Linked DNA regions of Nisaea sediminum. Each later gene encodes a partner of the first gene's protein in a complex. Links are inferred from orthologs where the notes say so. Each region holds a gene or a part of one and is shown in the gene's direction. Other genes may lie near its edges.

What was found.
Region 2: the proteins of pnp (region 1) and IG122_RS20535 are in contact, whole or in part, in a cryo-EM structure (PDB 9QH0), measured with the Escherichia coli proteins. The link is inferred for Nisaea sediminum from one-to-one orthologs.

The regions. Positions count from the first base shown.
Region 1 is NZ_JACZCQ010000006.1:551,164-556,095, reverse strand. What follows is about bases 1,158-4,061. They hold pnp (polyribonucleotide nucleotidyltransferase), read left to right. Parts: upstream 1,158-1,502; coding sequence 1,503-3,620; downstream 3,621-4,061. Other genes in these bases: ugpQ (glycerophosphodiester phosphodiesterase), read left to right, coding at 3,626-4,061. Also shown: tRNA pseudouridine(55) synthase TruB, read left to right, coding at 1-840; rpsO (30S ribosomal protein S15), read left to right, coding at 855-1,124; more of ugpQ, read left to right, coding at 4,062-4,360; IG122_RS14640 (ribbon-helix-helix domain-containing protein), read right to left, coding at 4,261-4,680. UniProt on the Escherichia coli protein: Involved in mRNA degradation. Catalyzes the phosphorolysis of single-stranded polyribonucleotides processively in the 3'- to 5'-direction. Also involved, along with RNase II, in tRNA processing.
Region 2 is NZ_JACZCQ010000011.1:63,885-68,047, reverse strand. The notes cover bases 1,015-4,163. They hold IG122_RS20535 (Rne/Rng family ribonuclease), read left to right. Parts: upstream 1,015-1,356; coding sequence 1,357-3,963; downstream 3,964-4,163. Other genes in these bases: rsmA (16S rRNA (adenine(1518)-N(6)/adenine(1519)-N(6))-dimethyltransferase RsmA), read right to left, coding at 4,025-4,163. Also shown: IG122_RS20540 (N-acetylmuramoyl-L-alanine amidase), read right to left, coding at 1-772. UniProt on the Escherichia coli protein: Endoribonuclease that plays a central role in RNA processing and decay. Required for the maturation of 5S and 16S rRNAs and the majority of tRNAs. Also involved in the degradation of most mRNAs.

The DNA.
Region 1 (4,932 bases):
GCCGTCCGCCGTGTTTTCGACGCGCAGAAGGCGGGTCATGCCGGGACGCTCGATCCGCTGGCGACCGGGATCCTGCCGATCGCCCTCGGCGAGGCGACCAAGACCGTTCCCTATGTGATGGATGCGTCGAAGGAATATACCTTCGAGGTGACCTGGGGCGAGGAACGCTCGACCGACGATCTCGAGGGCGCGGTCACAGGAACCTCCGAGGCGCGCCCGGACGAGGCTGCGATCGAGGCCGCGTTGCCGGATTTCATCGGCACGATCACCCAGGTCCCGCCGAAATTCTCCGCCGTGAAGATCCAGGGCCAGCGGGCCTACGATCTTGCGCGCAACGAGGAGCCGGTCGAGCTCTCGCCGCGCGAGGTGCGGATCGATTTCTTCGATCTGGTCGAGATGCGCGGCGCCGACCGGGCGCTGTTCCGGGTCGGTTCCGGCAAGGGTGCCTACATGCGCAGCCTGGCGCGCGATATCGCCCGCGCAACGGGAACCCTCGGGCATATTTCGATGCTCCGGCGGCACCGGGTGGGCCCGTTCCTCGAAAAAGATGCGATTTCTCTGGATTCCTTGAAAGCTTTGGATCATAGTCCCGCCGCTTTCGAGCACCTATTGCCGGTGGAAACGGCGCTGGACGGCATCCCGGCGCTCACTCTGGCCGGTGCAGAGGCAAATAAGCTCAGATGCGGTCAGTCCGTCCCGGTCTTCCGGGCCATGGACCTTGACCGTTTCGGAGATCTCCGGGAAGGCGACCTGATGTACGCCGTTTCCGGGGGCAGTCCCGTGGCGATCGGACGGATCGACGGCGGCTGTATTTGTCCCATGCGCGTACTCAACCTTTGACCTAGGAGTATCCGATGTCGATTACGCAAGAGCGCAAGACCGAGCTCATCGGAAAGTTCGGCCGCGAAAAGGGCGACACCGGTTCGCCGGAAGTTCAGGTTGCGATCCTCACCGAGCGCATCGTGAACCTCACCGAACACCTGAAGACCCACAAGAAGGACTTTCACTCCCGCCGTGGGCTTCTGATCATGGTCGGCCAGCGCCGCCGCATGCTCGACTATCTGAAGTCGAAGAGCGTCGAGCGCTATCAGACCATCATCTCCGAACTGGGCCTGCGCCGCTAATCCGTGCCGCAGGACTAAGGAACAGGACCGCACCCGCCCCGCGATTGCCGTGGGGCGGTTTGCGTTTCTGCAGGGCTTCGATGGACAGCCGTTATCGGGCGCCGTGATTGGCATTTGACGCCCCCGGCGATCCATGCGATTGAAGGCCCGCTCAATAGAGGAAAAACCGAAGAACCGCACCGATATCGACACCGAGAAATATGAGCCGGGTGTCACCTCGTTCGAACTGTATTCGGTGACCGAGGGCCTCCCGGACCGTTCTCCCGCGCCAGACGAGGCGCTGCGTTTGAAGAACCGTCCCGGACAGCCCCATACCACACGAGACAGCATATTGACCGAGGCTCGGAACCGAGCGGTTCAGCTTTGAAGGAAAGCTGAATGTTTCAGATCTACAAAAAAGAAATCGACTGGGGCGGGCGCAAGCTGACGCTCGAAACCGGCAAGATCGCGCGCCAGGCCGACGGCGCCGTGATGGCGACGCTCGGTGAGACCACCGTGCTTTGCACCGCGGTCTACGCGCGCCAGCCGAAGCCGGGTGTCGACTTCTTCCCGCTGACCGTGAACTATCAGGAAAAGACCTTTGCCGCCGGCAAGATCCCTGGTGGTTTCTTCAAGCGCGAAGGCCGCCCGACCGAGAAGGAAGTGCTGACCTCGCGCCTCATCGACCGGCCGATCCGTCCGCTCTTCGTCAAGGGCTTCAAGAACGAGACGCAGGTCATCTGCACCGTTCTGTCGCATGACCTGGAGAACGATCCGGACGTCGTCGCCATGATCGGCGCCTCCGCCGCGCTGACCATTTCCGGCGTGCCGTTCCTCGGTCCGATCGCGGCCTGCCGCGTCGGCTACAAGGATGGTGAGTACATCCTTAACCCGCGCCAGAGCGACTTGCCGGACTCAGAGCTTGATCTGGTCCTCGCCGGCACCCAGGAAGGCGTGCTCATGGTCGAGTCCATGGCCTCCGAGCTGTCCGAAGAGGTGATGCTCGGCGCCGTGACCTTCGGCCACAAGGCGTTCCAGCCGGTGATCGACGCGATCATCGACCTCGCCGAAGCCTGCGCCAAGGAGCCGATGGATCTACCGGGCGAGAGCGAAGACGTCGCCCGCGTGCGCGATGCCCTGAAGGCGGCGATCGCCGCCGACATGACCGAGGCCTATGCCGAGCCGAACAAGACCCAGCGGCAGGTCAACGTTGCTGCGGTCCGCGAGAAGGGCATGGCCATTTTCGAGGATGACGCGGACAAAGACATCGCCAAGGGCCTGATGAAAGGCATCGAGGCCGACGTCGTCCGAGGCGCGATCCTGAAGACCGGCCAGCGGATCGACGGCCGCGACACCAAGACGGTGCGCCCGATCGTCTCCGAGGTCGGCATTCTGCCGCGTGCCCACGGCTCCGCGCTGTTCACCCGCGGCGAGACCCAGGCGCTGGCCGTCGCCACCCTCGGCACCGGCCAGGACGAGCAGATCATCGACGCGCTCGAAGGCGAATACCGCGAGCACTTCATGCTGCACTACAACTTCCCGCCCTACTCGGTCGGTGAAGCGGGCCGCATGGGCTCCCCGGGCCGGCGCGAAATCGGCCACGGCAAGCTCGCGTGGCGCGCCGTGCGGCCGTTGTTGCCGTCGAAGGAAGCTTTCCCCTACACCATCCGGGTCGTCTCCGAGGTCACCGAGTCCAACGGCTCCTCCTCGATGGCGACGGTCTGCGGCACCTCCCTGTCGCTGATGGATGCGGGCGTTCCGCTGAGCGCGCCGGTGGCCGGTATCGCCATGGGCCTGATCAAGGAAGGCGACGAGTTCGCGGTTCTCTCCGATATTCTCGGCGACGAGGATCATCTCGGCGACATGGACTTCAAGGTTGCCGGCACGGAGAAGGGTGTCACCTCCCTGCAGATGGACATCAAGATCACCTCGATCACCGAGGAGATCATGAAGATCGCGCTGGATCAGGCCCGGGACGGGCGCAAGCACATCCTCGGCGAAATGGCCAAGGCCCTGACGACCTCCCGCGAGGGCGTCTCCGAGAATGCGCCGCGTATCACCACCATCACGGTCCCGACCGACAAGATCCGCGAAATCATCGGCCCGGGCGGCAAGATGATCCGTGAGATCTGCGAGACCACCGGCGCCAAGATCGATATCGACGACGACGGTACGGTGAAGGTCGCGGCGGTCGACACCGCCTCCACCGAAGCGGCGCTCGAGCGGATCCGCTACATCGTCGCGGAGCCGGAGATCGGCGTGATCTACAACGGCAAGGTCGTGAAGACCGTCGATTTCGGCGCCTTCGTGAACTTCCTCGGCGCCAAGGACGGCCTCGTTCACATCAGCGAGCTGAAGAACGAGCGCGTCGGCAAGACCACCGACGTGGTCAATGTCGGCGACCAGGTGAAGGTCAAGGTCATCGGCTTCGACGACCGAGGCAAGGTCAAGCTGTCGATGAAGGTCGTCGACCAGGAGACCGGCGAAGACCTCTCCGAGAAGCCGGCCGAGGAATAAACACCATGGGCCTGCGGCTATCCCGTGTGATCGGACATCGCGGGGTGGCCGCTACGGCGCCCGAGAATACATTGACCGGCTTCCGCCTGGCGGCGGAGGCCGGTTTTTCATGGGTGGAGTTCGACGTCATGCTGAGCGCGGACGAGGTTCCGATGCTGCATCATGACGAGAAGCTGGGCCGCACCAACGACGGCCGCGGCCGGTTCTGCGCGCAGGACGCGGAGGCCCTCGGGCGCCTCGATGCGGGTGCCTGGTTCGCGCCGGACTTCGCCGGCGAGCGGATCCCGAGTTTCGCCGACGCGATCGCCTGCTGCCGTGCTCTCGGCCTTGCGATGAATGTCGAGATCAAGCCGGCCAAGGGCCACGCCATCCGGACCGCGGAAGTGGTCTCGGAGACGCTGAACGCGCTCTGCCCGGATCTGACGGACCGGATCGTGGTCTCGAGCTTCGAGCGGGAATGCCTGGAAGTGGCCAAAGAAAAAGCCCCGGATTTTCATCGGGGCTATCTCTGTGAGCGTCTGGCAGACGGGTGGCGGCAAGCCGCCGAAGATCTTGGATGCGTTTCGGTCCATCCGAACCATCGCCCGCTCACCGAGGCGGCTGTCGCCGCGATCCGGGATGCGGGCTTCAGAACCCTGACTTATACCGTGAACGATCCGCTGCGCGCCGCGACCTTGATCGCGTGGGGCGTGGACGCGGTCATCACCGACGAACCTTCCCTGGTGGCTGCGCTCGCCTGAGCCGCACGGCCGGCGTTCATCCGCGCCAGATCACGCCAGTATCCCAGCATGAAAACCCGCATCGCGGACGGAACCGAGCTGTCGCCACGGGTCCGGTCGATTTCGTTGATCAGCGCCTTGACGTCATAGCCGAGCCGCTTCGACACCATGTCGAACATGTCCCACTCCTCGGGATGCAGGCAGATGCTCGTCCGCCGGTTCTCCAGACGGAAGTGACGGCGCACCATGCGGCTCGCGTCGTTATCCCCGTCTTCCACCGTCTTCAGGGCCGAATTGAATATGTCTTTACCCTGTCCCGACGGTTTGAAGCTGTCTGCCATGAGGTGTCTCCAGTAAGTAGGGCATTCATGAGTGTCACTATTCCCAGAAAAATGGGAAAGCGCAAGCGTAAATTGTTTAGGCTACGCGTCTAGCGTGCTGATTTTGCATACCTATGTACACAAAATGAATCTAACATATTGTTTTTATGGGATAAAAATTATTCAGTCTGTTTCGTGTGATTTTCAGCCCTGGCAAAAAATTCCCAAAAAAATGGAAATTGCATTCCCAGAAAAATGGGAATAGACTTTCAG
Region 2 (4,163 bases), on another replicon or contig:
GCAGCGAGAGGAACAGGTCGGCGCCTTCGCGGCGGGCGACGGCGATACGTTCGCGCAGTTGCAGGAAGACGTCGCGGTCGCGCGTCAGAATCACCTCGTAGCGTCCGGTCCGCTCCAGCTCGCTCTTCAGCACGCGAGCGGCGTTCAGCACGATTTCCTTCTCGTAGATGCCGGAAACGCCGATGGCGCCGGGATCGACGCCGCCATGGCCCGCATCGATGGCGACGATGATCTTCTCGTTCACCGAGCGCGGCGGCCGTGTCAGCAGCGGCGGCACGGCAGGCTCCGGCGCCATGAGTCGCGGTTGTCTCTTCGCCTGGAATGCGGCGACCGACTTCTGAGACTCCTCAAGGAAGGCGGCCCGGGTCGTCGGCTTCAGATCGATCACGATCCTGGGTCCGTAGCCCTCTTTGGCCGGCAGCCTGAAGGCGGAGGCGACGGAGAACGGCTTCGCCGTGTCGATCACCAGCCGCGAGGTTCCGGGGCGAAACAGGCCGAACCGGAACCCTTTGATCTCCGCCGGACGGCGTGAATCGGGATTTGCGCCAGGCTCGAAATCGACTTCCGGCAGATCGATCACCACGCGATAGGGGTCGGCGAGGCTGAAGACGGTGAAATCCAGATCCTGCGAGAGATCCATCACGAAGCGGATCTTGTCCGGATGCTGGCCGATTCGGATGTCCCGTACCGCTCCGTCGACGGCCATAGCGTGCTGCGGCGCCGCAAGGGCACCGAGCAGGAGCGTCAGAAGGATGAACAGGCGTTGTATCACGAGCTACACCCGGTTGACGCGTCGCTGCCGCGGAGCGTCGATGCCGCAATTCCCACTATTTTTAGCGGCGGATGATCGAGATTGCAATAATATCCCAGTGTATCAGACAATTGCAGCATGGTTTTTGAGCGTCACATGAATTTTGCCGTGCCTGCAGGAAATGATTGTTCCGAAAATACAAAGTGACTATGTTACGCGTGTGCTGGACCGTTGCGGTCAGCGCGGATTTCCGCCTCAAACACTTCGGAAACGCGGCGATGAGGCTCCCCTTTTGGCGCGGGATTGCGCCTTATTCTACACAACGGGACCTGTTCCGACCGTGACCCACACTCGCTCAAATCTGTCCGTTCCTTCTCGGTGCCGCGTTGCGGCATTGCCGGGTGACGGCGGGCGCGAGGATGACGGACTGGGCCGGACGGTCGGGATCTCGACCACCGAACGGAAACGCGATGCCGGAGCCTCACTTGCTCCCCAGCACGTTTCGCCCTCACAGAACATGCCCGCGAACGCGGCGCCGATATCGGTCGGGAGAGTGAATCTCGCGATGCGGCGCGCGACCCGCGTGGCCCAGGAGTCACCTTTTAATGTCAAAACGCATGTTGATCGATGCCACCCAAGAGGAAGAGACCCGGGTGGTCCTTCTCAGTGGCAATCGTGTCGAAGACTTCGACTTCGAGACGGAGTCCCGCAAGCAGCTTAAGGGAAACATCTATCTCGCCCGGGTTACCCGGGTAGAGCCTTCGCTGCAGGCAGCCTTCGTTGAATACGGTGGAAACCGTCACGGTTTTCTGGCCTTCAGCGAAATCCATCCCGATTATTACCGGATCCCGGTAGAGGACCGTGAAGCCCTGCTTGCCGAGGAGCGGGAGGGTGGCGCGCCTGCCGAGGATCCGTCCGAAGAGAGTGCGGTCGAGGTTCCGGACATGCCGGTCGACGCAGCCGGCGACGACGATGACGAAGACGCTCCGCCGGCACCGCCGCCGGAAAGCGTCGGCGGCGACGATACCGACGATGCCGAGGACGACCGTCCGCGCAAGAACCTCTCCCGGCGCTACAAGATCCAGGAAGTCGTGACCCGGCGTCAGATCATGCTGGTTCAGGTCGTCAAGGAGGAGCGAGGCAACAAGGGTGCGGCCCTCACGACATATCTCTCGCTCGCCGGCCGCTATTGCGTGCTGATGCCGAACACGGCGCGGGGCGGAGGGGTGTCCCGTAAGATCACCAATATCGCCGACCGCAAGCGCCTGAAGCAGGTGGTCGAGGGGCTGGACGTGCCGGAAGGCATGGCGGTCATCGTTCGCACGGCTGGCAGCCAGCGGACCAAGACCGAGATCAAGCGCGATTACGAATATCTGCTCCGGCTCTGGAGCCAGATCCGCGAGAAGACGCTGACCTCGTCGGCCCCGTGCCTGATCCACGAGGAAGCGAACCTGATCAAGCGTTCGATCCGTGATCTCTATACGAGCGACATCGGCGAAGTGCTGGTCGAGGGCGAGGACGGCTATCGGATCGCCAAGGACTTCATGCGCACGCTGGTGCCGAGCCATGCCAAGCGGGTGCAGCCCTACAAGGAACAGACGGTTCCGCTGTTCCACCGTTACCAGATCGAAGGCCAGCTCGACGCGATCCACAATCCGGTCGTGCAGCTGAAGTCCGGCGGCTATCTGGTGATGAACCAGACCGAGGCGCTGGTCGCCATCGACGTCAACTCGGGCCGCGCCACGCGCGAGCGGAATATCGAGGAAACGGCGCTCAAGACCAACCTCGAGGCCGCCGACGAGGTCGCCCGCCAGCTCCGGCTGCGCGATATGGCGGGCCTGGTCGTCATCGACTTCATCGACATGGACGAGTCGCGCAACCAGCACGCCGTCGAACGTCGCATGAAAGAGGCGATGAAGAATGACCGGGCGCGCATCCAGCTCGGCCGGATCAGTCATTTCGGTCTGATGGAATTGTCGCGTCAGCGGCTGCGTCCGAGCGTGTTCGAGGCCTCGACCCAGGTTTGCTCGCAGTGCAGCGGAAGCGGCCGCGTCCGATCGACGGACTCGACGGCGCTGCATGTCCTGCGCGCGATCGAGGAAGAGGGCATCAAGCAGAAATCGAACGAGATCGCGGTCTTCGTGCCGTCCGAGGTCGGTTTCTACATTCTGAACAAGAAGCGGGACGCGCTGGCGGCGATCGAGCAGCGCTACGGCTTCCGGGTCTTCCTCGAGGCCGACGAAAGTCTGATTCCGCCGGACATGCGGATCGAGCGGATGATCCCGAAACCGGCCAGCGAAAAGCTCGACCTCGCGGCGCCGATCACGGCCGCACCGGTTGTCCACGATGACGAGGACGAGGACGAGGTCTCCGAGGAGCGGGACGACGAGCGTCGTTCCAAGCGTTCCCGCCGCCGCCGCCGCCGTGGCGGTGACAAGCGCGCCTCGGAGCAGCAGGACCAGGGTGACAGCGTCTCCGAGGAAGCCGAGGCCGGTGAAGACGCCGCGGCTGAGGCCGCTGGCGGTGAGAACGCTCCCGCAGGCGGCGAGGACGAAGACGGCGCCAAGAAGCGCCGCCGGCGCGGCAAGCGCGGCGGACGGCGTCGCTCGCGGCGCGGCAATGGCGAGGAAGGTGCGACTGCGCAGGATAATGCGGACGGCGCCGAGCAGCCGGCCGATCAGGCTGCGGCAACCGACGATGACTCCGGTGAAAGCGCGGCGCCTGCGGAAGAGACAGTGACCGCCGAGGCGGCTCCGGCTCCGGAAGAGCAGCCTGAAGAGACCCAGGCGGAAGAAACGAAGCCCAAGCGCAAGCCGCGGACCCGTCGCAAGAAGGCGGCCGAGGCCGATGCTGAAGCTCCGGCCACCGAAGAGGCGGGCGCCGCTACCGACAGTGCGGAAACGAAGGAAGAGGAGCCTGCTCCGAAACCGCGCCGCCGCAGCCGTGCGAAGAAGACCGAACCCAAGGCCGAACCGGAAACCGCCACCACCGAGCCTGCGGCTCCGTCCGAGGAGGCTGCGCCGGAAGCCGCAGTGGCCGCCGAAAGCGCGCCGCAACCGGTATCGTCCGGCAGCGGTGCGGACAAGGTCGAGGAGCCGGCCCCGGTCAGCCCCGCGGAAAGCGCGGGCGCGACTGTGGTCAATGTCGACGACAAGCCGAGCGAGGACAAACCGCGCCGTGGCGGCTGGTGGAACCGGCTGATTCCGTCCTGAGGGACCAAGCGATGTTTTGAGAGAGCGGGGCGGCGTGAGCCGCCCCGTTTCGTTTGGAAGCCTACTTTCGTGCGGCTGCCCGCGCGAGGGCGCAGAACTGCTCTACGGAAAGCGTTTCCGGCCGCGCCGTCGGATCGATCGCGGCGGCTTCGAGGAACTCGGCCCCGCCGAAACTCTTCAGCGAGGCGCGCAGCATCTTG